3 regions of the Microbispora sp. NBRC 16548 genome follow, and region 1 is predicted to be linked to each of the others. Evidence: predicted binding sites of a transcription regulator. Region 1 holds the regulator's gene; each other region holds the start of a gene.
The links. The regulator LexA, encoded in region 1, represses DNA repair genes until DNA is damaged. The targets are predictions, from matches to a motif close to TCGAACANNTGTTCGA.
Positions count from the first base shown of each region.

Region 2: a site for LexA is predicted at 2,340-2,355, ahead of QSK36_RS32210 (Rv2578c family radical SAM protein). Genes of this name have one in related genera too.
Region 3: a site for LexA is predicted at 2,690-2,705, ahead of QSK36_RS33700 (DUF6504 family protein). Genes of this name have one in related genera too.

Region 1 covers NZ_BSSF01000001.1:115,322-125,369, reverse strand. Annotated here, with positions in the region: gene QSK36_RS00575 (alpha/beta fold hydrolase) at 1-660, shown strand, start outside; gene QSK36_RS00570 (vitamin B12-dependent ribonucleotide reductase) at 773-3,688, opposite strand; gene nrdR (transcriptional regulator NrdR) at 3,808-4,272, opposite strand; gene lexA (transcriptional repressor LexA) at 4,705-5,421, shown strand; gene QSK36_RS00555 (cellulase family glycosylhydrolase) at 5,515-7,197, opposite strand; gene QSK36_RS00550 (S41 family peptidase) at 7,413-10,048, opposite strand, start outside.
Region 2 covers NZ_BSSF01000014.1:19,317-29,364, reverse strand. Annotated here, with positions in the region: gene QSK36_RS32220 (CatB-related O-acetyltransferase) at 1-404, opposite strand, end outside; gene QSK36_RS32215 (TetR/AcrR family transcriptional regulator) at 526-1,176, shown strand; gene QSK36_RS32210 (Rv2578c family radical SAM protein) at 1,231-2,331, opposite strand; gene QSK36_RS32205 (DUF3040 domain-containing protein) at 2,467-2,724, shown strand; gene QSK36_RS32200 (RNA polymerase sigma factor) at 2,824-4,017, opposite strand; gene QSK36_RS32195 (YciI family protein) at 4,007-4,351, opposite strand; gene QSK36_RS32190 (SRPBCC family protein) at 4,541-4,990, shown strand; gene QSK36_RS32185 (SRPBCC family protein) at 5,074-5,670, shown strand; gene QSK36_RS32180 (hypothetical protein) at 5,621-5,908, opposite strand; partial or broken gene QSK36_RS32175 (aminotransferase class I/II-fold pyridoxal phosphate-dependent enzyme) at 6,015-6,572, opposite strand; partial or broken gene QSK36_RS43585 (hypothetical protein) at 6,686-6,958, shown strand; gene QSK36_RS32165 (hypothetical protein) at 7,024-7,176, shown strand; gene QSK36_RS32160 (penicillin-binding transpeptidase domain-containing protein) at 7,190-8,812, opposite strand; gene QSK36_RS32155 (lysophospholipid acyltransferase family protein) at 8,873-9,535, opposite strand; gene QSK36_RS32150 (TetR/AcrR family transcriptional regulator) at 9,673-10,048, shown strand, end outside.
Region 3 covers NZ_BSSF01000015.1:86,333-96,380, forward strand. Annotated here, with positions in the region: gene QSK36_RS33695 (DNA polymerase III subunit alpha) at 1-2,269, opposite strand, end outside; gene QSK36_RS33700 (DUF6504 family protein) at 2,349-2,615, opposite strand; gene QSK36_RS33705 (hypothetical protein) at 2,777-4,003, opposite strand; gene QSK36_RS33710 (GntR family transcriptional regulator) at 4,077-4,775, opposite strand; gene QSK36_RS33715 (NRAMP family divalent metal transporter) at 4,964-6,205, shown strand; gene QSK36_RS33720 (LamB/YcsF family protein) at 6,222-6,989, shown strand; gene QSK36_RS33725 (5-oxoprolinase subunit B family protein) at 6,986-7,600, shown strand; gene QSK36_RS33730 (5-oxoprolinase subunit C family protein) at 7,640-8,557, shown strand; gene QSK36_RS33735 (putative hydro-lyase) at 8,557-9,342, shown strand; gene QSK36_RS33740 (GntR family transcriptional regulator) at 9,369-10,048, opposite strand, start outside.

The DNA.
Region 1 (10,048 bases):
GTCGCCCCCGACCTGTCCGGCTCGGGCGCCACCGTCGACGGAGGCGGCCCGATCCACGTGGAGGATCTGGTCGCCCAGGTGCTCGGCGCGGCCGGGCACGCCGATCTGGAGCAATTCCACCTGGTCGGCCACTCGCTCGGCGCCGTCGTGGCGCTGGCTGCGGCCGGCACCCGGCCGGAGAAGGTGCTGTCGCTGACCGCGCACGCCGGATGGGCCAGGACCGACCCGTGGATGGCCTTCCAGATGGACCTGTGGATCCGCCTGGTGCGCACCGACAGGGAACTGCTCGCCCGGCTGCTCCAGGTGACCGCGATGGGCGACGCCACGCTGCGCGCCCGCTCGCCGGAGGACTTCGAGCAGGCCACCGCCGCGTTCACGGCCTCTCTCGACGGGACGGAGGAGGGGTTCGCCAGGCAGGCTCTGGCCGACATCTCCGTCGACATCACGGAACTGCTGCCACGCGTGTCCGCGCCGACGCTGATCGTCTCCAGCGCCGACGACCGGATCGTGCCGCCGCACCACCAGCGCGGGCTCCGCCGGCTGATCCCGCACGCGGACCTCGTGACGGTCCCCGGCGGGCACGGCCTGCCGTTCGAGGACCCCGCCGCGTTCACCGCGGTCATCACCGACCATCTGGACCGCGTGACCGCTACGGTCTGAGGTTCCCGAGAACGATCGCGCGGAGGCACGACAGTCTGGATCGACGGATGCCTCCCACCCGAACCCGGGTGGGAGGCATCCGTCATGGAGAGATCACGCGCGATCGCCTGGCTCAGCTGCAGCCGCTGGTGCTGCCGCAGCCCTCGCAGACGTAGCAGCTGCCGGCCGGGCGCATCTTGGTGCCGCAGGTCATGCACAGCGGCGCGTCCGCCGTACGGCCCTGGTGGCTCTCCAGCGATGCGCCGACCCGGCGCGGCTCCGGCACCGCCACCGGCACGACCTGCCCGGCGGACGGCCCCTCGGCGGGCTTGGCCTCGACGGGCGCGGGCTGCGCCTTCTCGATCGGCGCGGACTTCCCGCTCTCGATGGGCGCCGACTGCGCCAGGGCGGCGGTGTCCACGTCCTGGAGCGCGGCCGGGTCCTCGCCGCGCTGCTGCGCGGCCCGCTCGGAGGCGGAGAAGATGCCCAGGGCCGCCCGGTCCTCGTACGGCAGGTAATCGAGCGCGAGCCGCCGGAAGATGTAGTCCATCACGGACTGCGCCATCCGGACGTCGGGGTCGTCGGTCATGCCCGCCGGCTCGAAGCGCATGTTGACGAACTTCTGCACGTACGTGTCGAGCGGCACGCCGTACTGGAGGCCGATCGAGATCGCCACGGAGAAGGCGTCCATCACGCCCGCGAGCGTGCTGCCCTGCTTGGACATCTTGAGGAAGACCTCGCCCAGGCCGTCGTCGGGGTAGGACGAGGCGGTCATGTAGCCCTTGGCGCCGCCCACGGTGAAGCGGGTGGTGGTGCTCGGCCGCTGGTTCGGCATCCGCCGCCTGGTCGGCCGCGCGACCTCCACGACCTGGACGACCGGCTCCTTCTCGGCGATCTCCGCGGCGGGCGCCTCCTCGGAGGTCTTCTTGGCGATCGACAGCGGCTGGCCGACCTTGCAGTTGTCGCGGTAGACGGCCAGGGCCTTGAGGCCGAGCTTCCAGCCCTCCAGGTAGACCTGCTCGATGTCGTCCACCGTGGCCGACTCGGGCAGGTTCACGGTCTTGGAGATCGCGCCGGACAGGAACGGCTGGACGGCCGCCATCATCCGGACGTGGCCCATCGGGGCGATGGCCCGCTCGCCCATCGCGCAGTCGAACACCTCGTAGTGCTCCGGCCGCAGGCCGGGGGCGTCCACGACGTGGCCGTGCTCGGCGATGTACTCGACGATGGCCTCGACCTGCTCCTCGAGGTAGCCGAGCCGGCGCAGCGCCCGCGGGATCGTCTGGTTGACGATCTGCATCGAGCCGCCGCCGACGAGCTTCTTGAACTTCACCAGCGCCAGGTCGGGCTCGATGCCGGTGGTGTCGCAGTCCATCATCAGGCCGATGGTGCCGGTCGGGGCGAGCAGCGACGCCTGGGCGTTGCGGTAGCCGTTCTTCTCGCCGAGCCTGAGGCACTCCTGCCACTGCCGGGTGGCCTCTGTGTGCAGGCCCTTGTCCATGTCGTCGAGGGTGCGCAGGTCGTCGTTGGCCGCGGCGTGCTTGCGCATGACCCGCTTGTGCGGCTCGGCGTTGCGCTGGTAGCCGTCGTATGGGCCGACGATCCCGGCGAGCTCTGCCGAGCGGCGGTAGGACACGGCGGTCATCAGCGAGGTGATCCCGGCCGCGATGGCCCGGCCGCCGTCGGAGTCGTACGCGTGCCCGGTCGCCATGAGCAGCGCGCCCAGGTTGGCGTAGCCGATGCCGAGCTGGCGGTACGCCCGGGTGGTCTCGGCGATCTTCTGCGTCGGGAAGTCGGCGAAGGTGATCGAGATGTCCATCGCGGTGATGATCAGCTCGGTGATCTTCACGAAGGTCGCGACGTCGAAGGAGTCGTCGTCACGCAGGAACTTCAGCAGGTTGATCGACGCGAGGTTGCACGAGGAGTTGTCCAGGTGGACGTACTCCGAGCAGGGGTTGCTGGCCGTGATCCGCCCGGTCTCGGGGCAGGTGTGCCAGTCGTTGATCGTGTCGTCGTACTGCAGGCCGGGGTCGGCGCACTCCCAGGCGGCCTTGGCCATCTTGCGGAACAGCGACCGCGCCTCGACCTCCTCGATGACCTCGCCGGTCAGCCGGCCCCGCAGGCCGAACTGCCCGCCGTCCTCGACGGCCCGCATGAACTCGTCCGAGACCCGCACCGAGTTGTTGGCGTTCTGGTACTGGACGGACACGATGTCCTTGCCGCCGAGGTCCATGTCGAACCCGGCGTCGCGCAGCGCGCGGATCTTGTCCTCCTCGCGCGCCTTGGTCTCGATGAACTCCTCGATGTCGGGGTGGTCCACGTCGAGGACGACCATCTTGGCCGCCCTGCGGGTGGCGCCGCCCGACTTGATGGTGCCGGCGGAGGCGTCGGCGCCGCGCATGAAGGAGACCGGGCCGCTGGCCGTGCCACCGCTGGACAGCAGCTCCTTGGACGATCGGATGCGGGAGAGGTTGACCCCCGAGCCCGAGCCGCCCTTGAAGATCACGCCCTCTTCCTTGTACCAGTCGAGGATCGACTCCATCGTGTCGTCCACGGCCAGGATGAAGCAGGCGCTCACCTGCTGGGGCGAGCGGGTGCCGACGTTGAACCACACCGGGGAGTTGAAGCTGAAGGTCTGGTGGATCAGCGCGTGCTTGAGCTCGTGGTCGAAGATCTCCGCGTCCTCCTCGGAGGCGAAGTAGCCGTTCTCGACGCCGGTCCTGGTGTAGACGCCCACGACCCGGTCGACGAGCTGCTTGAGGCTCGACTCGCGCTGCGGGGTGCCCACCGCCCCCCGGAAGTACTTGGTGGTGACGATGTTGGCCGCGTTGACCGACCAGAAGTCGGGGAACTCCACGCCGTGCTGCTCGAAGTTGACCGAGCCGTCCCGCCAGTTCGTCATCACGACGTCGCGCCGCTCCCAGCGGACCTCGTCGTACGGGTGGACACCGGGGGTGGTGAAGATGCGCTTCATCTTCAGGCCCTTGCGCGGGCGCTTGCCCGGCCGGCCCCCCGCACCCGACACGGTGCCGCTCACGGTCTCCGTCATGACTTCCCCCTCCCAGGGCCCGATGGAGCCCCTTCTCCGACCACGCTCGTTATAACCACATCGTCGCGCCGCGCCGTCGCGCGCCGCCGCCCGCCTCGTCCCGGTCCCCCGGAAGGCGCCTACTCCTCGCCCACCGTGCTGTGGGCCGCGCGGAGCCGCTCGATCTCCGCCTCGAAGTCCGCCAGCGTCTCGAAGCTGCGGTAGACCGACGCGAAGCGCAGGTAGGCCACCTCGTCGAGGTCGCGGAGCGGGCCCAGGATGGCCAGGCCCACCTCGTGCGAGGCGATCTCGGCCGCGCCGGTGCCCCGGATGCTCTCCTCGACGCGCTGCCCGAGCTGGGCGAGGGAGTCCTCGCCGACCGGGCGTCCCTGGCAGGCCCGCCGCACGCCGGCGATGACCTTCTCCCGGGAGAACGGCTCGGTGACCCCGCTGCGCTTGCTCACCATCAGCAGTACGGTCTCCTGCGTGGTGAACCTGCGCCCGCACTCGGGGCAGGTGCGCCGGCGGCGGATCGCCGCCCCGTCCTCGGCCGCACGGCTGTCCACGACCCGGGTGTCCGGGTGGCGACAGAACGGACAGTGCACTTCATCGCCTCCCAGAACGCACATCCCGGAACACAAGGTGTGGTGAACTTACACCGATGTGACTACTAGATGTTGTGGTCCAACCGTAGGAGCGCCCGACCTTGAACGCAAGTCGAACCGGCCCCGAGTGAGGAAGTGCCTGCTCGGCGCGCGTGTCGCGCCTCCAGTCACGGCCGCATCGACAGCCCCGCCCGTCGCGGAATAGGCCCTTTACGCGCCTTTCCCTGCTGATTTCCGTACGGCTTCTGACCTGGGCGTACTACAGCCAGAGAAGATCGGGTAAATCGAACACGGGATCGATCGAACTCCCGTACGATGAGACGGACGGCGAGATCGGCGATTTCGCTGGATATCGAACAATTGTTTGACGGTGATCTTGAATCGCGGTACGGTCGCTCTGTGCGACATGAGGAACACGGATTGAGAGGTGGCATCGTGAGTGACCGAAGTGAGCAAGCGGATGGCGTCAGCGACCTCGCGGTTCGCAGGCGCGACTCGCTTGGCCTCACCCCCAGGCAGCGGAAGATCCTCGAGGTGATCCGCGACTCGGTCCAGCAGCGCGGCTATCCGCCCTCCATGCGGGAGATCGGGGAAGCGGTCCAGCTGACCAGCACCTCCAGCGTGTCGCACCAGCTCACGGCGCTCCAGCGTAAGGGCTACCTCCGGCGTGATCCGCATCGGCCCCGGGCCCTGGAGGTCCGGCTGCCGGGCGAGCCGGTGCTGTGGGTGGACCCGGACGCCACCTCCGAGGAGGAGGCCGGATTCAACCGGCCCACCGCAGCCTACGTGCCGCTGGTCGGCCGCATCGCGGCCGGTGGTCCCATCCTCGCCGAGCAGAGCATCGAGGACGTGTTCGCGCTGCCCAAGCAGCTCGTGGGCGAGGGCACGCTGTTCCTGCTCCAGGTCTCCGGCGACTCGATGATCGAGGCCGCCATCGCCGACGGCGACTGGGTCGTGGTGCGGCAGCAGCCGGTCGCCGACAACGGCGACATCGTGGCCGCCATGATCGACGGCGAGGCCACCGTGAAGACGTTCAAGCGCAAGGACGGGCACGTGTGGCTGGTGCCGCACAACCCCAACTACGAGCCGATCCCCGGTGACGAGGCCACCGTGCTCGGCAAGGTCACGGCCGTCCTGCGCAAGCTGTAGCAGCAGCGGCTCGCCGGTTCCGGACGCCGCACAGGGACAAGCCCGGCGCTCACGAGAGCGCCGGGCTTGTGCTGTGCCGTGTTCGGTCCGCCGTCAGGAGGCGGTGCAGCTCACCGGCGAAGGAACGCCGTTGGTGCCCGACCAGCTGCCGTTGAAGCCGAAGGTGGTCGAGGCCCCGGCACCCAGCGCGCCGTTGTAGGACAGGTTCGTCACCGTGACGTTCGACCCGCTCGCGCTGAGCGTGCCGTTCCAGAGCTGGCTGATGCTCTGGCCGTTCGGGAAGGCCCACTTCACGGTCCAGGCCGAGATGGCCGAGGAACCCGCCTTGACCGTGACCTCACCCTGGAAGCCGCCGGAGTACTGGTTGACGACCTTGTACGTGGCCGTGCAGGTCTTCCCGCCCGGCGACGAGGGAGACGCGGACGGAGACACCGACGGGGACGCCGACGGCGAGGCCGACGGAGAAGCCGACGGAGAAGCCGACGGAGAGGCCGACGGAGAGGCCGACGGCGACACGCTCGGCGAGGCCGAGGGCGACACCGGCGGCGTCGGGTTGCCGCCACCGGTCGGCGGGATCAGGTAGGGCGAGATGATGCTCTGCTTGGCCTGGTCGACCGTCGCCCAGTCGTCCTTCAGGATGCCGCCCGTGTCACCCGAGTTGGGGTTCCACGACCAGTAGGTGAACGACATGCCGTTCACCCCGCTGCCCATGTACTTCATGAGCTCCTGGAGCCAGATCTTGTCGATGTTGCTGGCGAGCGTGGTGCCGAACTCGCCCACCATGATCGGCGCGATGTTCTGCTTGTACAGGTAGCCGAAGTACTTGTCCCAGATGGCCGGCATGTTCGCCGGGTACGACGGGTCGTCGAACCACGCCTGGTGGTAGACCGACGTGGCGTACTCGTGGGGCGAGTAGACGAGCCGGTTGGCCACGTTCAGCCGCACCGGGTACTGGCCCGCCTTGGTGAGGTTGCCGCCCCACCAGCCGCAGTCCTCGTCGTTGCTGGTGTCGTTGTCCCAGACGTTGGACAGGCCGCCGCTCGGGCAGCTCACGCCCTCCACGAAGATCAGCCAGTTGGGCTGCACGGACAGGATGGCGTTGCCCGCGCGCTCGGCCGCCAGGCGCCAGTCGCGCGACTCGTCGCCGCAGCCCCAGCAGGAGCCGGTCGCGTTCGGGTTGGTGCCGTCGGCGTGCGGCTCGTTGTGCAGGTCGGCCCCGATGACGGTGGTGTTGCCGGCGTAGTGCTGGGCCAGCGACTTCCAGTCGCTGATCCAGGTGGACTCGGGGACGCCCGAGGTGTACCACAGCGCAGTCTGGCCCGCGCTGGTCGGCCGGTGCCGGTCGAGGATGATCCGCATGCCCTTCTGGCCCGCGTAGTCCACGACCTTGTCGAGGATCTGCAGCGGGGACAGGCCGATCAGGTCGGGGTTGGAGTAGGTGTTGACGCTCGTCGCCTGCGCGCCCGGCTTCAGGGCGTCGTCCGAGAACGGCACCCGGATGGTGTTGTAGCCGAGGCTCGCCATGAGGTCGAGCTGGCTCTTCCACGGGTTGTTCGCCCACAACCCGTGGAAGGTCTTGTTGTCGGTCTCCATGCCGAACCAGTTGATGCCGGTCAGCCGGACCGTGGCGCCGGTGCTGTCGACGATCTTGTTCCCGCTGGTGTGCAGGTAGCCGGTGCCCGTGCCGGCGGCGTTCGCCGGCGACCCGGTGACGACGAGAACGGTCGCCGCCATCGCGGCGGCCGTCGCCAGCCCGCCGAGAATTCGTCTGTACAAGACGTGCCTCCCACGCGGGGCGCACGCCGACGCCGAGCCATACGGTCAGGCGCGCACCCCAGACCACCGCCGGAGCGGTGGTGGTCGCGGCATGCCCTGACCGCACGCCTACATCGATATGACTAGTTTGTGGCTCGGGCGTAATTTTGTCCGGAAGGCCAGCCGATCGTCAACGTCCCGTCACGGCACGATGCCGACGAGCTTCGGCACCGGGATCACCGCAGCGGCGGCAACTCCGGCGGGGTGGCCGGATGCCTCTCCTGCAGCGCCGCCAGGGCCAGCTCCACCGCCCGCGCCAGCTGCGGATCCCGCCCGGCGACCAGGTCCTGCGGCGTCACGACGACCTCGACGTCCGGGTCGACGCCGTGGTTCTCGACGCCCCACCCCTCGCCTTCGAGCCAGAACGAGTACCGCGGCTGCGTGACGACGGTCCCGTCCACGAGCGAGTAGCGCGAGTCGATGCCGATCACGCCACCCCAGGTCCTCGTGCCCACGAGCGGTCCGATGCCGCGGTTCTTGATCCCGGCACTGACGATGTCCCCGTCCGACCCGGCGAACTCGTCGGTGACCGCCACGATCGGCCCGCGGGGGGAGTCCTCCGGGTATCGCGCCGGCTCGTACCCCCGGGCCAGCGACCACCCGGTCACCCGCCGCTGCAGCTTCTCCAGCACCAGCTCGGAGACATGCCCGCCGCCGTTGTCCCGGATGTCCACGATGAGCCCGTCGAAGTCCATCTCGGCACGCAGATCCCGGTGGAACTGCGCCCACCCGCTGGACATCATGTCGGGCACGTGCAGGTAGCCGAGCCGCCCGTCCGACGCCTCCCGCACGAACGCCCGCCGTCCCACCACCCAGTCGTGGTACCGCAGCCGCGTCTCGTCCGCGACGGGCGTGACGACGACCCGGCGGGTCTCGCCGCCGGAACCGGGCTGGACGGTCAGCTCCACAGGCCGCCCCGCCGTACCGGACAGCAGTGCCAGCGGCCCGCGGACCGGATCGACCGGGCGCCCGCTCACGGCGACGATCGCATCGCCCTCCCGGACGGCGACGCCGGGCGCGAGCAGCGGCGAGCGGGCCTCGTGGTCGGAGGACTCCCCGGGCAGGATGCGGCCGATCCGCCACACCCCGTTCCCGTCCCGGGCGAGGTCGGCGCCGAGCAGGCCCTGGCGGCGCCGGGGATCGCGGCCGGCACCGCTCGGCCGCGCGTACGCGTGGGAGGTGGCCAGCTCGCCCTGGACCTCCCAGAGCAGGTCGATCAGCTCGGAGTAGGCGCCGATCCGCTCCACGAGGAGTGCGTAGCGGTCGAGCGTGGCCGGCCAGTCCACGCCGTTCATGTCCGCTCGCCAGAAGTGGTCCCGCATGAGCCGCCCGGCCTCGTTGTAGGCCTGCCGCCACTCGGCGACCGGGTCGACGGTCACGGCCACGCGGTCCAGGTCGATCGTGACGACCTCGTCGTCCTCTCCGGTCGCGCGGGTCTGCAGGCCGTTGCCGCCGCTGGTCACCAGGCGCGTGCCGTCGCCGCTGACCTCGAAGGCCGCGAACTCCCTGCCCAGCTCGCTGACCTTGCGCTTGACCAGGTCATAGCGTTCGAGGACCGGCTCGCCGGGCTCGGTGCCGTCGCCGATCTCACCGGTGAGCGGATGGCGCAGCCACAGCAGGCCGCCCTTGGCGGCACGCAGGTTGGAGTAGGTGCCCGCGGGCACCGGTACGGGCACGATCCGCGCCGCCAGCCCGTCGGCATCCACCTCGGTCGCACGCGGAGGGTCGGGCTTGCCGTCGTCCGTGGCGTCCTCATCGGTGTCGTCCTCCCCGCCGAAGCCGCGGCCCGCCAGTGAGGGATCGAACGGCGAGGGCGTCGTGGCCTTGAGCGGCACCAGGTAGGGCCGGCAACTGGTCGGGAAGGACAGGTCGAAGACGTGACTGTCGTAGACCGGGTTGAACGTGCGGTCCGACAGGAAGGCCAGGTACTTACCGTCCATGGTGAACGACGGGCTGTAGTCGTTGAAGCGCGGCGGGGTGACCTCGATCGCGGTGCTGCCGTCCACGCGGGCCAGCTTGAGGTGGCAGCGCCAGGGCTGATAGGCATGCGCCCACGCGAGCCAGGCCGAGTCCGGCGAGAACGTCAGGTGATGCACGTCGCCGTGGGTGGTGCGGTCCACCTCGCGGATGTTCCCGGAGTCGAGATCGACCACCAGCAACCGCCCGTCGTGGGTGGCGACCGCGGCGTGTTTGCCGTCCGGCGCGGCGGCCAGGTCGAGCACCCGGCCGAGCCGGCCGGCGGCCAGCGTGCTGATCTCACCCCCGGGCGTGCCGATCTCCAGCCCGTCCTCGCCGGAGGCGTCCGACACCCAGACGGCCCGGCCGGCGTCGTCAAGAGGCCGCGGCAGCCGTACCCGGACGCCGGGCTCGCTGCGCAGCGCGCCGGCGGGGCCGTCGCGGTGGGGCAGCCAGTGGGCGGTGCCGCGGATCTCGACCACACTGGCCCGCCCGATGCGGTCCGGCGCGAAGCCGCCGACGTCGTTCGGCGCCGGGTGCTTGGCCCTGGCCGGGCGCGGCCCGCTCAGGGTGACGTCCAGCTTGTACGGCTCGGCGTCCAGGCTCTCCAGCAGCCACAGGTCGCCGCCGAGGCTGTAGACGACGCGGGAGCCGTCCGATGCGGCATGCCGCGCGTAGAAGCCGCGGTGCGTGGTGTGCTGCCGCAGGTCAGAGCCGTCGGGCAGGCAGGAGTAGAGGTTGCCGTCGCCGTCGGTGTCGGCGAGGAAGGCCAGGCGCTCCCCCACCCACATGACCGACCAGTGCTGCGCGGGGTTGTCGGCGAACAGGCGGGTGAACTCGCCGTCGCCCGTGGCGT
Region 2 (10,048 bases), on a different contig from region 1:
ACGCCGGGCATCACCATGGACCGGTATCCGAGCCACACGTCGTTGCCCACCACGGTGTCGCCCCGCCCGGGTAGGCCGGTGATGAGGTCGAAGTGCTCGGCCCAGGAACCGCCCATGATCGGGAAGGGGAACGTCGAGGGGCCGTCCATGCGATGGTTGGCGCCGTTCATGATGAACCGCACGCCCTCGCCCAGCGCGCAGAACTTCCCGATGACGAGTTTCTCCGGCCCGTAGTGGTACAGCACGTTGCGAGTCTCGAACGCGGTCGGATCGTCCGGATCGTCGTAGTAGGAGAACTCTCCGACCTCGATCAGCGGTGAGGTGATCAGCGGTTTCAGCAGCACCACCCGCGGTTGCCCGGGCATCGGATGCAGCACGGTCGGGTCGGCGGGCACAGCCGGCATCACGCGTCGGTTCCTTCCTGGCGAACGCTCCGCAAGAGCATCGATGACGCCATTAGTGCGACAGTTGGTGCGTTAAGATCCTGCCACGACGTCGTCTCACCGAGCAACCGGACCACCAGCGATGACTTCTTCAGCACCACAACCGGAGGGCGCCCGGCCCGTGCCGTCGCCCCGGCGCCGCCCCGGCGGACGCACCGCCCGTATCCGCAGGCAGGTGCTCGACGCGATGCTCGCCGAGCTCGGAGAGCGCGGTTATGACGGGCTCACCGTGGACGGCGTCGCCGCCCGTGCGGGTGTGCATCGCGCGACGGTGTACCGGCGCTGGGGAGACGTCGGCGGGCTGCTCGCCGACGTCCTGGACGCGGCGGGCGACGACGCCTGGCAGCCCCCGGACACCGGCTCCCTGGAGGGCGACCTGGCGGCGCTGAACCACGAGATCCAGGACGCGCTCACCGCGGAGCCGCCGATCGTGGCGGCTCTGATCGCCGCCTCGTTCCGCTCCGATCAGGCCGACCACGCCCAACGACGGCTCTGGGAGGATCGGTACGCCCGCTGCGAGGTCATCGTCCGCCGTGCCGTCGAGCGCGCCGAACTCCCACCGCGCACCGACGCTCGGCGACTGCTCGTCGCCGCCACCGCGCCCCTGTATCACCAGCTGGTGCTTCTCCGCACGCCACCCGACCCGGACCTGCCCGGCCAGGCGGCCAGAACCGCCACCCTCGCCGCATCCGCCGGCGCCTTCGCCGAGCCCCCGCCCCCCGGCGACACCTGACGGCCCGGTCGGTCCCGCGGCCGAGCAGGAGCAGCCGCACCTGCCGGCGGACGCCTAAAGGAGCGTGAGCTGTTCGGGCGTCGCGGCCGGCGCGGGCTGGGGGACCGGTGGCTCGCCGGGCCGTTGCCCGACACGGGCGCCGCGCGCCCCCGACGCTCGATCGCCGCGCGGGGCCGACCGGCCGATGCCGTGCTCGCGGGCGAGCGCGCGCACGGCCTGTCCGATCCGTTCCTGGTAGGCCTTGGGGGCGTAGGCACCCCGGCCGTACAGCTCCAGATAACGGGGGACGAGCCGGGGGTGCTCTCGCGACAGCCAGGCCATGAACCACTCGCGCGCGCCCGGCCGCAGGTGGAGCACGATCGGTGTGATGTGCGTCGCGCCGGTCTCGGCGATGCGGCGCACGGTTGTCTCCAGAGCTCGCGGGGAGTCGCAGAGATAGGGGAGGATAGGCGCCATGAGCACGCCGCACGGGATGCCGTGCTCGTTCAGGGTGGCGCACACCTCCAGTCGTTTGCGTGGCGAGGGGGTGCCCGGCTCGACGGCCCGCCACAGTGACTCGTCGGTGAACCCGATCGAGACGGCCGTGCTGACGTCGGTCACCTCTGCCGCCTCGGTGAGCAGCCCGAGGTCGCGCAGGATCAGTGAGCCCTTGGTGAGGATCGAGAACGGGTTGCGGGCGTCCCGCAGGGCCGCGAGGATGCCCGGCATCAGCCGGTAGCGGCCCTCGGCCCGCTGGTAGCAGTCGACGTTGGTCCCCATCGCGATGGGATGCCCGCCCCACCGGGGGGCCGCGAGCTCTCTGCGTACGAGGTCGGCGGCGTTGACCTTCACGACGATCTTCGAGTCGAAGTCCCGCCCGGAGTCCAGGTCGAGGTATTCGTGCGTCCTGCGGGCGAAGCAGTACGTGCACGCGTGGGTGCAGCCGCGGTAGGGGTTGATCGTCCACTCGAACGGAACCCGGCTGGCCGAGGGGACCCGGTTGATGATCGACCGCGCGTGGATCTCGTAGAAGGTGACGCCCCGGAACTCCGGGGTGTCGAAGGTCCGCGTCACGGCCGACCGGGCGAACAGGGGTGTCGTATCGCCCTGCTCGCCATCACGCCCGCCGCTCTCCGTGTCCATGCCCACGTCGAGGCGCAGCCCGTCCCATCGCACCCTTCGATTAGAACATAAGTTCGATGGAGATCGCAACGTGCAACGCGTCGTAAATCGCGGCCCTCGAAACGGCTAACGATCTTCATCGTTGGGCAGAACGTCGGCACATACCTTGCGTTCTGGGAGAGTTGCGCGATGGCCTGGTCGCAGGACGAAGAGCGGATGCTGGCGATGATCGAGCGGCACCTCACCGACGAGGATCCGAAGCTTGCGGCCAGGCTCGAGTCGTTCAACCACCGTGCGGGGCGCGGGCGGCAGGGGCGAGGAGCGGGCCGCCGCCGGCCGGGCCGCTCCACTGTGATCATCGCGGTGAGCTGGCTGCTCATCGCCACGTTGATCGCGACCCTGCTGGTCATGGCCCTGCGGCACGACGCCGCCGCTCTCCCGGTTTAGCGGCCCTCCGAACCTCGCCGAGCACGCCCACCTCCCCGCCGATCGCGCAGGGAGTGATCGGTTGATGGTGCCCGTCATCTGCCGGGGCAGCCGGGCTCCTCAGGACGGGGACGCGGTCTCGGCCAGGCGGTCGGCGAGGAAACGCTGTTCCGGCTCGGTCTGCGCGAGATCGAGCGCCCGGCGATAGGCGTGGTGAGCCTCGGCGTCGCGGCCGGCGCGACGCAGGAACTCGGCCCGGGTGGAGTGGAAGTATCGGTAGTGGCCGAGGTCGAGGCGGTCGAGGATGGCCAGGCCGGCCTCGGGCCCGTCGATCTCGGCCACGGCGATGGCCCGGTTCATCTCGACGATCGACGAGCGGGTCTGCCGGGCGAGCGTCTGGTACAGCGCGGCGATCTGCCGCCAGTCGCGGGGCTCATGCAGGTGGAGGTCGGCGATGGCCCCCTGGACCAGGTAGGGCCCGGTGCGCCCGCGTGCCATGGCCCGCTGCAGCAGCGCTCGGCCCTCGTCGAGCTGCCGCGCGTCCCACAGAGCGCGGTCCTGCTCGTCGAGGGGGACGATCTGCCCGTCGCGCAGGCGGGCCGCCTTGCGCGCGTCGTGCAGCAGCATCAGCGCCAGCAGCGCGAGCACTTCAGGTTCGTCCGGCATCAGGCCGGCGAGCGCCCGGCCGAGGTGGATCGCTTCCGCGGTGAGGTCGACGCGGCCACCGCCCCAGCCCTGATTGAAGATCAGATAGACCACGGCGAGGACGGCCGCCAGCCTGTCGGGCAGCCGGTGATCGGGCGGCACGGCGAACGGGATGCCCGCGTTACGGATCTTGCGTTTGGTCCTGGTCAGTCGTTTGCTCATGGTCTCGAACGGGACGAGGAACGCCAGCGCGATCTCGTCGGTGGACAGGCCGCCGAGGGTGCGCAGGGTGAGCGCCACCTGAGCCTCGAGGGCGAGCGCCGGGTGACAGCAGGTGAAGATCAGCTCCAGCCGCTCGTCCGGAATGGTGGCGGCGTCGTCCATGATGACCTCCCGTGGCTGTGGCCCGGTCTCAAGGTCGCGGGTGAGCAGATTCGTCTTGTCGGCCAGGACCTGCCGGCGGCGCAGGTGGTCGATGGCGCGGTTGCGTGCGGTCGTGATGAGCCAGCCGGTGGGGTTGGCCGGTTCCCCGTCGCGTGGCCAGCGTTCGGCGGCGATGGCGAACGCTTCGGCGGCCGCGTCCTCGGCCAGTTCGATGTCGCCGAGGATCCCGACCAATGTGGCCAGCACGCGACCCCACTGGTCGCGGAAGACGGCGTCAAGCGCCACGGAAGCGTCCGTCGAGGATGGGCCGCACCTCGATCGCGGTGCCGGGCCTGGTCGTCCGGAGCAGTTCCGCGGCGGTGGCGAGTGCCCCGTCGAGGTCGTCGGCCTCGATCAGGATCAGGCCGGCGAGGTACTCCTTGCTGTCGATGAACGGTCCGTCGGTCAGCAGCATCCGTCCTTCGTCGTTGCGCAGCGTCGTCGCCGACTCGTCAGCGTGGAGCCGCGTCCAGCCGGTGACTTCCGGCCGGTCGAGCAGGGGGGCGAGATCATCGGGAATCGGGCGTGTTGCCCGGTCCGTGGTCTCCGCCGGGCTGTAGGCCAGCAACGCGTACTGCATGGGTCCTCCGGTCAGGGGTCGACATCGCGTCAAGTATCAGACGAGCGGCGTCGCCGTGGACGGACAGCGGCCGCCGACGGATTTTTCCAGCGGTGGTGTCCGTCCGGCGCCCGGCCGTTCGTCACTGCTGCAGATCCGCCCGACAGATCCGCCCGGCGTGCTCGTCTCGGCCTGACCGAAAGGACCCAAATGCCTGACATCCTGCACCGCATCAGCATCGACGCCCCGCCGCAGCGGGTGCACGACCTCATCGCCGGTGTCGACGGCATCGCCCGCTGGTGGACGGGGCGGCCGCTCACCGGCGAACACGCCGTCGGCTCCAGCTTCGGTGTCTACTTCGGCGACGCCGAGCGGCCCGCCGCCGTCATGCGGGTCCTGACCGACACCCCGGACCAGGTGGTGTGGCGGGTCGCCGACGGGCCCGGCACCTGGATCGGCACCCGGATCACCTTCACGCTCCGGCCCAGCGGCCATGGCGGCACCACGCTGTTGTTCACCCACGCCGGCTGGCAACAAGCCGGCGAATTCATGAGCGGATGCAGCACCAACTGGGGCTCCTACCTCACCAGTCTCAAGACCGGCGCCGAAAGCGGCGCGTTCGCGGCCTACCCCGTCGGCGAAATCAGCCGCTGGGACTGAACGCAGCCCACGCGAGCCCGGCCCGCAGGACCCCAGACCCGCAGAACCCCAGACCCGCAGAACCCGCGGAACGAGGAGAATCGATGAGCACCGAATTCACGCCCAGCTCGGACACCGCACGGCTCGAGCGCACCTACGACGCTCCGGCGGAGCTCGTCTGGGAGCTGTTGACCACCGCCGCCGGCCTCGAGGAGTGGTGGGTCCCCGACGGTTTCGAGATCCGGGTGAGCGAGCTGGAGCTCAGGCCCGGCGGTCAGCTGCGATACACCATGACCGCGACCGCGCCGGAACAGGTCGCGTTCATGCGGAACACCGGCAATCCGCTCTCGGCCGAGTTCCGCAAGACGTTCACCGAGGTCGCGTCGCGGACCCGCCTCTCCTACCTGTCGCTGATCGACTTCGTGCCCGGTCACGAGCCGTACGAGCACCTGACGACCATCGACATCGAGCCCGCCGGTGACCGCACGAAGCTGGTCATGACGCTCGCTCCCCTCCACGACGAGACCTGGACGCAGCAGCACCGCGCCCATCGCGGCAACGAGCTCGACAACCTCGAGGCGGCGGTCAGGCGACGCGCACTCTTATCGCCCATACAGAGCCGGCGTACGAGACGCGGCCGCCACCCCGCGGTCACGGCTCCGCGGCACGACGCCGCCGCTGTCCCGGTTCGGCGGCGTTGAGGACCTCGCCGAGCACGGCCACCCCCTCGCCGATCGCGCCGGGCGTGCTCGCCGCGTACCCCAGGACGAGCCCGGGAGGACCGGGGCGGTGGCGGTGCCACGACAGGGGCTGCACCTTCACCCCCCGGTCGAGTGCCGCGGCCGCCAGCTCGCGGTCGCTCAGGGGCGCGTCGAACGTGACCATCAGGTGCAGCCCCGCCGCCGCGCCGGGCAGGTGCGTCCGGATCGCGGAGATCATCGCGTCCCGGCGTGGCCGGTGGCGCCCGCGTAGCAGGCGCAGGTGGCGCTCCGACCCTCAGGGCGGGGGCGAGGAGCTTGGACACGCTGCCGCAGTAGAAGACCCCGTCGGGGAGCGCGGCGCGCAGTGCGGGGACGGGCGGCCGGTCGTACCGGTGCTCGGCGTCGTAGTCGTCCTCGACGACCAGACCGCCCTCGCCCGCCCAGCGCATGAGGTCGCGGCGTCTGCCGCCGCCCAGCACGACGCCGGTCGGGAACTGGTGGGCCGGTGTGAGCAGGACGGCGGGGGCGCCCAGGGCGCGCAGCTCGTCCACCCGCAGGCCCTGCGCGTCCACCGCCACCGGCGGGGTGTCCACGCCCGCGTGCCGCAGGTGCTGACGCGCGCCCAGCGAACCGGGATCCTCCACCGCGACCTCGCCGATGCCGTGGCCGGAGAGCACCCGCGCGACAAGCCCGAGCGCCTGCGCGGTCCCCGCGACGACGACCACGTCCGCGGGGTCGGCGCGGATGCCCCGGGTGCGGGCCAGCCAGTGCGCCACGGCACGGCGCAGGGGGAAGGTCCCGCGGGGATCGCCGTACCCGAGCTCCGGCGTGGCGAGCGCGCCGAGCACCGACCGCTCGGCGCGCAGCCACGCGGCGCGCGGGAACGCCCCCAGATCGGGCACTCCCGGGGACAGGTCGATCCTCGCCGGCGCCGAGCGCAGGAGGTCGAAGACGGCGGCGCCGGGCTCGGCGGTGAAGACGTCGCCCGGGGCGGGAGGCTCCTCCGGCGTGGCGGGTGCGGGCGCGGCCGGGGCCGAGACGACCACGGTGCCGCCCCGGCCCCGCCCGGCGACGTGCCCCTCGTCACCCAGCCGCTCTCAGGAGGAGCTCGCAGGACAAGGAGGAAACCGTGAGCATCGCGTTCCTGGCGACCGCCCTCATCGCGGTCGCCACGCCGGGAACGGGCGTCGTCTACACGTTGTCGGCCGCACTCTCACGAGGCCGGCGCGCGAGCGTGGTCGTAGCCGCAGCGTGCACCCTCGGCATCGTCCCGCACGTCGTCACCACGATCACCGGCCTCGCGGCCCTGCTGCACGCGAGCGCCCTCGCCTTCCAGGTGCTCGCGGCGTCTTCATGTTGCTCACCTTCGTCGTGTTCGTGGCGTACTGCGTGCTCGCCGCCGCGGTGCGCACGCATGTGCTCTCCCGGCCCCGCGTGATGGCCTGGATCCGGCGGGTCTTCGCCGCGTCGTTCGTCGCGCTCGGCGCCAGGCTCGCTCTGACCTGAGCCGGCCCTGACGTCAGGACAGGGACTTGAGGAAGTGAGCGGCGACCGGGGCGGCCACCTCGCCGCCCATGCCCCCGGCCTCCACGACGACGGCGAAGGCCAGGTCGCCGCGGAAGCCCATGAACCAGGCGTGCGAGTCGAGTTCGGGCCCGGTGCCGAACTCGGCGGTCCCGGTCTTGCCCGCCGTCCCCGCGGGCAGCCCGGCGGCGTGGGCGGTGCCCTTGGTGACGACCGCCCGCATCATCGACCGCAGGCTCTTGACGACCTCCTCCGGCAGCTTCTTGGGGCCGGTCTTCTGCTCCAGCGAGGGCACCAGCGTGGGTGGCCGCCAGGAGCCGTCGGCCACCGCCGCGGCCACGCTCGCGATCACCAGCGGGCTCGCGGTGATCCTGGCCTGCCCGAACGACTCCGCGGCGAGTTCGGCGTCGCTGGCGGCTTTCGGCATGCTGCCGGGGGTCGCCGGGATGCCGATGCGCAGGGGCTGGTTGAAGCCCAGGTCCGTCGCCAGGTCGTACAGCTTGCGCGCGCCCAGCTTCTGGGCGGCGAGCGGGGCGAACGTCGTGTTGCACGAGTGGGCGTAGGAGTCGAGGAACGACAGCGACCCGAACGCCTCGTGGTCGGAGTTGCGGATCTTCAGCCCTCCGACGACCGCCTCCTTGGGGCAGGTCACCCGGCTCGACGGGGTCAGTCCCTCGGCCAGCAGCCCGGCCGCCGTGACCGTCTTGAACGTGGATCCGGGGGCGTACTTGCCGTCCAGTGCGCGGTTGAAGCCGCCCCTGTTGTTCACGACGGCGAGGATCTCGCCGGTCGAGGGTTTGACGGCGACGAGCGAGGTGGGTTTGTCCAGGTCGCGCACCGCGTCGGCGGCGGCCTTCTGCACCTTCAGGTCGAGGCTGGTCCGCAGGTCCTTGCCGGGGGAGCCCTTGACGGCGTGCAGGGTCTTCCGGCTCTCGCCCACCACCTGGATCTCTGTGGTGGGGGTGCCCGCGAGCTGCTTCTGGAACGTCTCCTGCAGGCCGCCGCGGCCCACGGCGTCGCCCTTCTTGTAGGCGGTGCCCAGCTTCTCGACGTCATCGTCCCCGGCCTTGTCCAGGAAGCCGACGAGCTGCTGCACCGAGCCGCCCACGTCGCCGCCGTCGATGCGGTCGCCGTTGGCGTCGGTGACGGCCGCGCGCTGCGGCCACGACGTCTTCAGCGCCAGGTGGTTGGTCCCGTCGAGCGCGGGGTGGACCGCGGACGGCGACCAGTCGACCTTCCAGTAGTGGTCCTTGACCACAAGCTTGAGCGAGCCCCTGTAGGTCCAGTCGCCGACGTTCTTCACGGTGGCGGTGGCGGTGTAGGAAGCGGTCGCCCGGTCGTCCTTCGCCGCGCCGGCCCGCACGTCGCGGACGGCGACCTTCGCCACTGCGAGGTTCTTGGTGAGCTCGGCGTACGCCGCGTCGAAGCCGGCGGCGGGTGAGGCGAGCTCGGCCTTCATCGCCGCGAGGTCGCCCCTCGACCAGGCCGCGGTGAACCGCGCCGCGGTCTCCTGCGGTGTGCCGCGCGTGTGCAGCACGTAGTAGGCGCCGCCGGCGGCCGCCCCGGCCAGCACGACGGCCACGGCGGCCGAGATCGCGACGGTACGTCCTCGCGGCACGCACACCCCCCATGACGGCCCTGTGGTCGGGTTCAGAGCCTAGCGGGGCCAAATCGTTATTTACACTCCGGCTTCGCCGGCGCCCTTGACGCTGGCGCCGTACCGGGGGACGTACTCCTGGCCGGACAGGCGCTGGATCGCGGCCATGACCTCGTCGGTCACCCGCCGCCGGTCCCTGGCGCTGCCCGGGTCGCCGGTGAAGGTCATCGGCTCGCCGAACCGCACGCCGATCTTGTGCAGGCGCGGCACCGACGTGCCGGGCGGCAGCACCTTCTCGGTGCCGAGCATGGCGACGGGCACGACGGGGGCGCCGGTGGTGAGCGTGAGCCAGGCCACGCCGACCTTGCCCCGGTACAGCCGGCCGTCGGGGGAGCGGGTGCCCTCGGGGTAGATGCCGAACAACTCGCCCGCCTTCAGCACCTCCACCGCGGCGTCGAGCATGTCCTGGGCGGCGGAGACGTTCTCCCGGTCGATCTCCATCGCCCCCATCGCGCGCATCCACGCCGCGACGACGGGGTTGCCGGTGAAGTACTCCTTCTTCGCCACGAACCGCACCATGCGCGGCACCACGGCCGGCATGAAGAACGAGTCGAGCACGGACAGGTGGTTGGAGGCGATGATCGCGGGCCCGTGCGCGGGGACGTGCTCGCGTCCCTCCATCCGCGGCCGCCACAGCGCGTGCATGACGGGAACGCTGACGAACTTCAGGGCGGGGTAGAGCACGGCCTCTCCTTCTCCGGTCCGACGGACATACCCTAGGCCGCCCGGACCCCTGTTCAGGTGTATGACCCCTGCAACACACCGCCTCGTGTTTTGTACGGCTTCACCAACACTTCTCTGTACCTACTAGTATGTACGGCATGAGCACGCCGGACCGCCTGATCGAGAGCACCCGCGAACTGCTGTGGGAACGCGGTTACGTCGGAACCAGTCCGCGGGCCATCCAGCGGCGGGCGGGAGCCGGTCAGGGCAGCATGTATCACCACTTCTCCGGCAAGCCCGACCTCGCGCTGGCCGCGATCGGCCGTACGGCGGAGGAGATGCGCGCCGGGGTGGAGGAGATCCTGGGCGGCCCGGGCACGGCCCTCGAGCGGCTGTCGGCCTACCTGCGGCGCGAGCGGGAGGTGCTGCGGGGCTGCCCGATCGGCCGGCTCACCCAGGACCCCGACGTCATGGCCGATCCGGCGCTGCGGCGGCCGGTGGAGGAGACGTTCGCGTGGCTGCGCGACCGGCTCG
Region 3 (10,048 bases), on a different contig from region 1:
GGGCGTAGCCGTTCCCCCTGGCGAGCGGCACGAACCAGGCGCGTACGGCCTCGCGGCCCTCCGGCGTCCCGAGGGCGCGGCGGGCCCGGTCGGCCTCCGACAGCCCCGAACCGGTCATGATGTCGATGACCTTCATGACCTGCTCGTGGAAGACGACCACCCCGTTGGTCTCCCTGAGCGCGTCGCGCAGCGACTCGTGCGGGTAGCGCGCCTCACGGAAGCCGTGCCTGGTCTCCAGATAGGGCGTGACCATGTCGGAGTTGACCGGTCCCGGGCGGAACAGCGAGATGTCCACGATCAGGTCGTGCATCGTGCGCGGCTCCAGCTTCGCGACCAGTTCGCGCTGCCCCGGCGACTCGATCTGGAAGCAGCCGATCGTGCGGCTGAGGCGGATCATGTCGTAGGTCTCCCGGTCGTCGCGCGGGACGGCGTCCAGGTCGATCCGCCGCCCCTCGACCCGCTCGACCTCCTGGAGGGCGTACGCCAGGGCGGACTGCATGCGCACGCCGAGCACGTCGAGCTTGAGCAGGCCCGCCTCCTCGACGTCGTCCTTGTCGAACTGCGACATCGGGAACTCCAGCAGGCTGCGCTCGACCGGCGTGCGGTCGCGCAGCGTGGAGTTGCCGATCAGCACGCCGCAGGGGTGCAGCGCGATGTGCCGGGGCAGCCCGTCGAGCCGCTCCGCCAGGCGGAACACGGTCTCCAGCGACCGGTCGTTGAGCCCGCTGTCGCGCAGCTCCGGCAGGTCGGACAGCGCGGCCCTGATCTGCCTGGCCCGCACCTGCGGGAACGCCTTGGCGATGACGTCGATCTCGTGCGGCGGCAGGCCCATGGCGGCGCCGACGTCCCTGATCGCGCTGCGGGCGCGGTAGGTCTCCATCATCGACACGCAGGCCACCCGCTCCTCGCCGTACCTGTCGAGGATCGCGCGGTAGCAGTCGAGGCGGCGGGCCGACTCCACGTCGATGTCGATGTCGGGCAGGCCCTTGCGGCCCTCCGACAGGAAGCGCTCCATCAGCAGGCCGTGTTCGAGCGGATCCACCTCACCGATGCCGATCAGGTAGTTGACCAGGCTGCCCGCCCCCGAGCCGCGGATCGCGCACCGCACGCCCATCGTCCGGATCATGTCCGTGATGCCGGCGACGGACGTGAAATAGCCCGACAGCCGCTTCTTCTCGATGACGCGGAGTTCGGCGGCGAGCCGGTCGCGGGCTTCGGCCGAGCGCTCCAGGCCCCGCCGGGCCAGCCCCTCCTCGCAGCGGCGCCGCAGCAGGGGCACCGGGTCCTCGCCGACCTCGGGCAGGTGGAGCCGGGGCCGCTCGGGTTCGAGCAGGGGCACGACCTCGACGGGGTCGAGCACGCACCTGCCGGCCACGCGGCGCGTCTCGGCCAGCAGCCGCGCGGCCCGGCCGGTGTCGCCGCCGCAGATCCGCGCGGCCACCCGCGCCATCTCGGCGCCGTCCTTCAGGTACGCGTGAGCCGTGGGGTCGTCGAGGTGCCGCCCGTCGAGGGGCACCAGCTTGCGCGCCGCGTCGAGCACGTTGCCGATCTGGTGATCGGCGGCGTCCAGGTAGCGGACCGCGTTGGTCAGCACGACCGGCACGCCCATCGAGTCGGCCAGCCCGATCATGCGGGCGGCGGTGTTCGCGTCGCGGTAGCCGTACAGGTCGGACACCTCGACGACCAGGTCGGGGACCACCGCGCGCCAGGCGGCCAGCAGGGCCCTGGCCTGGTCGTCGCGCCGCTCGGCCACCGCGCGGCCGACGCCCGAGCGGGGCCCGAGCAGCACGGTCAGCCGCGGCCCGCCGTCCGGGCCGGTCGCGTGCTCGGCCACCATCCCCGGCGTGACGTACGGCGCGCCGCGCTCCCCCACCTGGTGGGCGGCCGTGACCAGGCGGCACAGCGAGGCCCAGCCGTCCGAGCGCGCGAGTACGACGACCCGCGCCGGCTCGGCCGCCGTCCCCCGGCCACGCCCGTGCCCGTGCCCGTGCCCGGTGCGGCGGCCGGACGGCAGGCCGCCTCCGAACAGGTCGTCCGACGTGGAAGAACCTTGGTCGAGGGCGAGATCGACCCCGACGACCGGGCGGACGCCCTGCTCATGGCAGGCGATGACGTGCTTGATCGCGCCGTAGAGGCCGTCGCGGTCGGTCAGCGCCAGCGTGTCCATGCCGTGCTCGGCGGCCCGCCGGACGAGGGCGGCCGGGAACGCGGTGCCGTACCGCAGCGAGAAGGCGGACGCCACGTGCAGGTGGGCGAAGGCGTGCGTCATAGGCGCGCCCCCGTCCGTCCCCCGGTCCGTCCTCCAGCGGCCCGTCCCCCGGTCGTCGTGGGGAGCTGGAGCGTTCCCATCAGTCCCAGGCCCTCAGCAGGAGCCAGCCGCCGCTGGCGGTGTCGAAGCGCAGTTCATAGGTCCCGACCTCCTTGCCGGCCGCGGCCCCCACTCGCCAGAAACGCCGCTCGCCGGGATCGGCGTCCGAGGTCTTCCACCATTCCCTGGCGACCACCCAGTGGTCCTGGATCTCGCGGACGGTGTAGAGCCGGTCACGCCAGACGAACTGAGCAGGGTGCCCGCCCCGGACCCACACCTCGATCGGATCGCCGTAAAGTCTGCTCAAGACTCCTTCTCCCTGTGGCTTCGTGGCCACCCGGGGGAAGACGGGCGGATGATTCGGGCAGAATCGCCGCTACTTCGAACATACGTTCCCAGCGGAGTGAACGCAAGTCGGCACGGCCCGTTTCCGGGAACAAAACCCCAGGAAGCGCGTCCGCCGGCGGATCACTCGCCGAGCCAGATCCCGCCGCCCCGGTAGGGCGGCTCCTCTCGTTCGGTGGCGTCCGCCACCGCCGCCCAGACGCGCGCCGTCCCCGGCCCCCTGACGACGGCCGCCACCCGGGTGTGCCCGAGCGGACCCGCCGGAAACGTCCCGTGCGTCCACTGGCCGCCCGACAGGTGACCGAACGCCGTGCTCCACTCGTTCTTCGCGTAGAACAGCCAGAACCCGCCCCGGCCGTCGGCCTCCAGCCGCAGGTGGGGGTCGAGCTCGGGCTCGCCAGGCAGGCTGTAGCTCCACCGTCCGTTCTCCCGCCGCAGGAACAGCGTGCGGCCGCAGTAGGTCACGTCCTCCTCCTCGGTGCCGCAGACCCATGCGACCCAGCCGACGGCCGCCACTCCGCCCGACTCGTCCACCGCGAGGTCCACGAGCTCGGAGAGCTGCCCCCGGTGTAGCGCGGGGACCGCGGGGAGCGGGACCGTGCTCCAAGACCAGCCGTTCCATCGGGCGACGGCGGCCCGGCCACGGCTGGAACCGGCCGCCCAGACCTCACCGCCGGGCAGGCCGTCCACGCCCTTGACGACCAGCGGCGGCCGTGCCGTGCGCCAGCCCGTGCCGTCCCAGTGCCGCAGATCCGACCAGGAGCTCCAGGGCTCCTCGGCTCCCCCTGCCCCGTCAAGGAAGTTCGCGTTGAGGATCGCCCAGACGTCGCCGGGGGCCGCCGCGTGCACCCGCTTCGGCTCCGCGCCCGGGCTCGGCGCCGCGGTCCACCTCCGCCCGTTCCAGCGCGCGGCGGTCTTCTCGCCAAACAGCCACACGTCGCGGTCGGAGGAGGCGGCCACGGCGCGCGGCTCGGACAGCGGCGGGGCCGGAGCCTCGCGCCACCGCCCGCCGTCCCCGCGCAGCAGCAGCGGCGCGTTCGTCTCGGGCCCGCACGGCTCGGGCACGCGCGTGCCGGCCGCCCACACGGTCCCCTCGCGGGTCACGGCCAGGCCGGTGATGCGGTCACGGTAGTCGTAGTAGGCGACGCGCCACCCGCCGCCCCGGACCGGGCTCGGTTCCGGCGTGGGCAAGCCGGTCAGACAGGAGGGCGAAGGCCGCTCCCGCGCGGTGGCCGTGGCGGCCGCGGCGTCGGTCTCGTTCCAGGTCTCGAGATCGCGAGGCGTGGTCGACGCGCACGCCGCCGGCAGCACCATCGCGGCCAGCGCCGCCGTCACACCCAGAATCCGCATCCGCATATCCGTAGGACGCGGCGGGCCGGCATCCGGTTCTGCCGAGCCCGCCTGCCGGCCGTGCCCCCTGGGCTCAGACGGCGCGTTCCGCGTAGGCGGCCAGCAGCTGGGCCTCCGCGGTGTCGAAGTACGCGAGCAGCTCCCGCTCGGCCCGCTCGTGGTCGCCGTCGATCAGCAGCGTGGCGATGCGCGCGTTGTCTTCCAGATAGGGCTCGTGGAAGGTCCTGAGCTCGCCCATCACGTGGAAGGCCAGCCGCAGCTCGGCGAGCAGGCGCGCCATGGTCTTGTCCACACGGGGACTGGCGAGCAGCGCGGCGATCGCGCGGTGGAACCACATGTTCGCGGTGCCGACGGCCGCCCAGTCGCCGTTCTCCGCCGCCGTCTGACCCTCCTCGACGTGGCGCCGCACCTCGCCCACGGCCTCGGGCGGGGCCGTGACGACCGCCCGTACGCCCGCCGTCTCGAGGATGCGCCGCATCGCGTAGATGTCCGCCACGTCGGCCGCGGCGAGCTTGCGGACGAAGACACCGCGGTGCAGCTCGTGCACCAGCAGGTTCTCGTGCGACAGCAGCCTGAACGCCTCTCGGAGCGTGTTGCGGGAGACGCCGAGCAGGTTGCCGATCGTCTCCTCCGACAGGCGGGTGCCCGGGGGCAGGGAGCCGTCGATGACGTTCTCCCGCAGGACGTCGGCGACCAGTTCGGCGGCGCTGGCCCGATCGAGCACCGGCCGAGCCGCGCTCAACCGTGCCGCCCAGTCCGCCATAGCCGTCATCGCCGCAACCCCTTCTCGACCGCCCGATCACTCCCAGCTTAGGCCGCGGGACGTCGCCGGAATCCAGCGATCACCATCGGGCTTCGCGCGATCACACCCGGTTGTAGCGGAGAAGTAACCTACAAGAGTCTTGATGAATCGTTGAACAATCCTCTAACTTCCAGGGGAGGTGAGCAAAGGAGTCTCGCATGAACCGACCCCCCGACACCCAGACGGCTTCATCCGCGGGCATCACGAGCGGAGGGCGGCGCTCGGCGCTGCTCGGCGCGATGTTCCTCATGGCCACAAGTGCCATCGGCCCCGGCTTCATCACTCAGACGACGACGTTCACGGCGCGGCTCGGCGCGGCGTTCGCGTTCGTGATCGTCGCTTCGATCCTCGTCGACATCGCCGTCCAGCTGAACGTCTGGCGGGTGATCGGCGTCTCGGGGATGCGCGCCCAGACGCTGGGCAACCGGGTGCTGCCCGGTTCGGGATATCTCCTGGCCGTCCTCGTGGCCTTCGGCGGCCTGGTGTTCAACATCGGCAACGTCGGCGGCGCGGCGCTCGGCCTGAACGCCCTCGCGGGGATCGACGTCAAGATCGGTGGCACGGTGTCCGCCCTGATCGCCGTCGCCATCTTCCTCAGCAGGCGGGCCGGGGTGGCCGTCGACCGGATCGTCGTCGTCCTCGGCGTCGTGATGGTGGCGCTGACGCTGTACGTGGCGATCGTCTCCCACCCGCCGGTGGGCGAGGCCCTGCGGCAGACGGTCCTGCCGGACACGGTCGACTTCCTCGCCGTCACGACGCTGATCGGCGGCACGGTCGGGGGTTACATCACCTACGCGGGGGCGCACCGGCTCATCGACGCGGGCGTGACCGGGCCGCGGAACGCCGGGCAGATAACCCGCGGCTCGGTCACCGGCATCCTCGTCACCGGAGTCATGCGGGTGATCCTCTTCCTCGCCTCGCTCGGCGTGGTGGCCGGAGGATTCCGGCTCGCCGCGGACTCGGCGAACCCGGCCGCCGACATCTTCCTGAGCGCGGCGGGCGAGCTGGGCCTGAGGTTGTTCGGAGTCGTCCTGTGGGCCGCGGCCATCACCTCGGTCATCGGCGCCTCGTACACGTCGGTGTCGTTCCTCGCCAGCTTCTCGCCCCGGACGGACCGCTACCGCTCGTGGATCACGGTGGCCTTCATCGTGGTCTCGACCGCGGTCTTCCTCCTCCTCGGCAAGGCTCCGGCCAACCTCCTGATCCTCGCCGGAGCACTCAACGGCCTCATCCTGCCCGTCGGTCTGGCGGTGATCCTCTGGGTCGCCGCACGCCGTCGTGATCTCATGGGCGGGTACCGCTACCCTGTCTGGCTGCTCGGCATCGGTGTGCTCGCCTGGGCGCTGACCATCTACCTCGGCTGGAACTCCCTCAGTGGGATCAGCGCGCTCTGGAGCTGACGTGCCCTACCCGACCATGTGCATCGACCTCAACTCCGACCTGGGCGAGGGCTTCGGCCAGTGGACGCTCGGCGACGACGACGCGCTGCTGTCGATCGTCACGAGCGCCAACGTCGCCTGCGGGTTCCACGCGGGAGATCCGGTGATCATGCGGCGCACCTGCGAGACCGCGGCCGCGCGCGGCGTGGTGATCGGCGCCCAGGTCGGCTACCGCGACCTGGCGGGCTTCGGGCGGCGCTTCGTCGACGTGCCGCCCGTCGAACTCGCCGACGACGTCATCTACCAGATCGGCGCTCTGGACGCCTTCGCGCGGGTGGCGGGCACCAGGGTCAGGTACGTCAAGCCGCACGGCGCGCTCTACAACGCGATCGTGCACCACGAGGCGCAGGCCGCCGCGGTGGTCGCGGCCGTGCGGGCCTACGACCCCGGCCTGCCCGTGCTCGGCCTCCCCGGCTCTGCGTGGCTGCGCCAGGCCTGCCGGGCCGGCCTCACCACGGTCGCCGAATGCTTCGCCGACCGCGCCTACACCCGCGAGGGCAGGCTGGTGCCGCGCGGCGTGCCCGGCGCCGTCCTGCACGACCCCGCCCGGGTCGCCGAGCGCAGCGTGCGCATGGCCAGGGGCGAGCCGGTCGAGGCCGTCGACGGGACGCCGCTCACCATCACGGCGGACTCGATCTGCGTGCACGGCGACAGCCCCGGCGCCGTGACCATGGCGCTCGAGGTCCGCGACGCGCTCAAGGAGAACGGCATCGGCCTGGCGCCGTTCGTCGAGGACAAGCCGTGAACGCACGGCTGCACCGCTGTGGCGAGCACGCGGTCCTGGTCGAGCTCGACCGTCTCGAGGAGGTGGTCGCCCTCTACGACGCCCTCGCGGCCGACCCCCCACGGGGCATCGTCGACATCGTCCCCGCGGCGCGCACGCTGCTCGTCCGGTTCGAGCCGCCGGCACGCCACAATGAGGTGGAGTCCGCCGTCCTGGCCGTACGGCCGGCCGCAGGCCGCCTCGCGACGAGCGAGGAGGTGGTGATCCCGGTGGAGTACGACGGCGACGACCTCGCCGACGTGGCCCGGCTGACCGGGCTCACCGAACGCGAGGTCGTGGCGGCCCACACCGGGACAGCGTGGACGGTCGCCTTCTGCGGGTTCGCCCCCGGCTTCGGCTATCTGATCGGCGGCGACCCCCGGCTGGCCGTGCCCCGGCGGCCGGAGTCGCGCGTGCGCGTGCCCACCGGCTCCGTGGGGCTCGCCGGGGAGTTCAGCGGCGTCTACCCGCGCGAGTCGCCGGGCGGCTGGCAGCTGATCGGGCGTACCGAGACCGTGGTGTGGGACATCGCGGCCGACCCGCCCGCCCTGCTGCGCCCGGGGGTGCGGGTGCGATTCGCGGAGGCACTGTGAACGAGGCGACTCTGAGCGAGGCACTGTGAGCGAGGCACTGTGAGCGGGCTTCGGCGGGCGCTGGTGGTGCTGGCTCCCGGTCCCCTCACCACGGTGCAGGACCTCGGGCGGCGCCGGCACAGTCATCTCGGCGTCGGGCGCTCCGGCGCCGCCGACCGGGGCGCGCTGCGGCTGGCCAACCGCCTGCTGGCCAATCCCGAGGACGCCGCCTGCCTGGAGGTCACCCTGGGCGGGCTGAAGGTGCGCGCCACCGGCGACCTGCTCGTGACGCTCACCGGCGCGCCGTGCCCCGCCACCGTCACCTACCCCGACGGGCGCACGGGCGGCATCGGGCACGCGTCGGTCGAGCGCCTGCCCGACGGGGCGACGCTGCGGCTCGGCGTGCCGCCCCGCGGGCTGCGGACCTACCTCGCGGTCCGCGGCGGGATCGACGTCCCCGAGGTGCTGGGGTCACGGGCCACCGATCTGCTCTCGGGACTCGGCCCGGAACGTCCGGCGCCCGGATCGGTGCTCCCGGTGGGGCCGGCGCCTGCGGAGTTTCCCGCGGCCGATCTCGCGCCGGTGCCCGAGCCGGAGTCGGGCGTCCTCATGCTGGACGTGCTGCCGGGACCACGCCACGACTGGTTCGCGCCCGGGGCGCTGACGGCCCTGGGCGCGGAGCCGTACGAGGTCACCGCGCAGAGCGACCGGGTCGGCATGCGGCTGCGCGGGCCGCGCCTCGAACGCGCGCGCGACGGGGAGCTGCCGAGCGAGGGCATGGTCCCCGGCGCGCTGCAGGTGCCGCCGTCCGGACAGCCGACGCTCTTCCTCGCGGATCACCCCGTGACCGGTGGATATCCCGTCATCGCGGTGGTGCGCGATCACCACATCGACCGGGCGGCGCAGGCCCGCCCCGGGCAGCGCATCCGTTTCCGGGTGGCCGGCGACCACCGGCCCATTCGTCCGAGGAGGTTCTGATGGAACTCGACCCCGCACGTCTGACCCCCCGCGAGGCGCGGGCGCTGTTCCGGGGTGGGCTCGTCACGCCCACGTCCGGCTGGGCGGCGGGATGGGCGCAGGCCAACCTGATCGCGCTGCCGATGGACCGGGCGTACGACTTCCTGGTGTTCGCGCAGCGCAACCCGCGCCCCTGCCCCGTGCTCGCCGTCACCGAGCCGGGTGAGCCGTTCGCGTCGATCTTCGACGGCGACCTGCGCACCGACCTGCCCGCCTACCGCGTCTACCGGGACGGCGAGCAGGTCGCCGAGGTCACCGATGTGACGTCCTACTGGCGCGACGACCTCGTGGGCTTCCTCATCGGCTGCAGTTTCACGTTCGAGGCCGCGTTGCTGGAGGCCGGCGTCCCGATCCGCCACATCGAGGCGGGCACGAACGTGCCGATGTACCTGACCGACCGGCCGTGCGTCCCGGCGGGCGAGCTTTCCGGCCCCCTCGTGGTGTCGATGCGCCCGATCCCCGCCGAGCTGGTGCCGGTCGCCGTACGGGTCACCTCGCGCTATCCGGCCGTGCACGGCGCACCGGTGCACGTCGGCGACCCCGCCGCGCTCGGCATCGCCGACCTCGGCACGCCCGACTTCGGCGACCCGGTCGAGGTGCGCGACGGCGAGCTGCCGGTCTTCTGGGCCTGCGGGGTGACGCCGCAGGCCGCGGTGATGCGGTCGCGCCCGCCGTTCGCCATTGGCCACGCGCCCGGCCACATGGCGATCACCGACGCCCGCGACAGCGCCTACCTGGTCCCCTGAGCCAGCGCTTGCCTGATCTGGCGGAGTCATTCGCCGGCGCGGCGGACGAGGGGGTTGGCGGCGGTGGAGTTGCGGATGCTGAAGGTCACGCTCCCGGCGCGGTAGCGGTCGTCGGAGCACTCGACGGGCCGGCCCTCCTGGGTGGTGGTGACGCGGCGCTGGCGCAGCAGAGGGCTGCCCCGCCGCACGCCGAGCAGCCGGGCGTCCTCGCTGCCGGCCGCCACCGCGTCGATCAGGTGCTCGCCGTACGCGAAGACCAGGCCGACGGACTCGTAGAGCTCCTGGGTCACCGACTCGCAGTCGGGGTCGAGCCGCTCGACGGCGGGGGCGATCCAGCCGGCGTAGACCGTGCGCTCGACCAGCACCGGTTCGCCGTCGAGCCGCCGCAGCCGCAGCACGTCGAGCACCTCCTCCCCCGGGTCCAGCGACAGCCGTACGGCCTCGGAGGGCGAGCACGGGCGGCGCCGGGAGGACAGCACGGTGCCGCTGGCGCGGTAGCCCATCGACCGGGCCCACTGGGCGAAGCTGTGCAACTCGGCGAAGCTCTGGCTGCGCTCGCTGCCGAGCACGATGCGCCGCGCGCCCTGCCGGGACCCGACCAGCCCCTCGGCGGCGAGCAGGGCGACGGCCTGGCGAACGGTCCCGCGCGCCGCCGAATAGCGTAAGGCCAGCTCAGCCTCGGAGGGGAGCTGAGCGCCTATCGGAT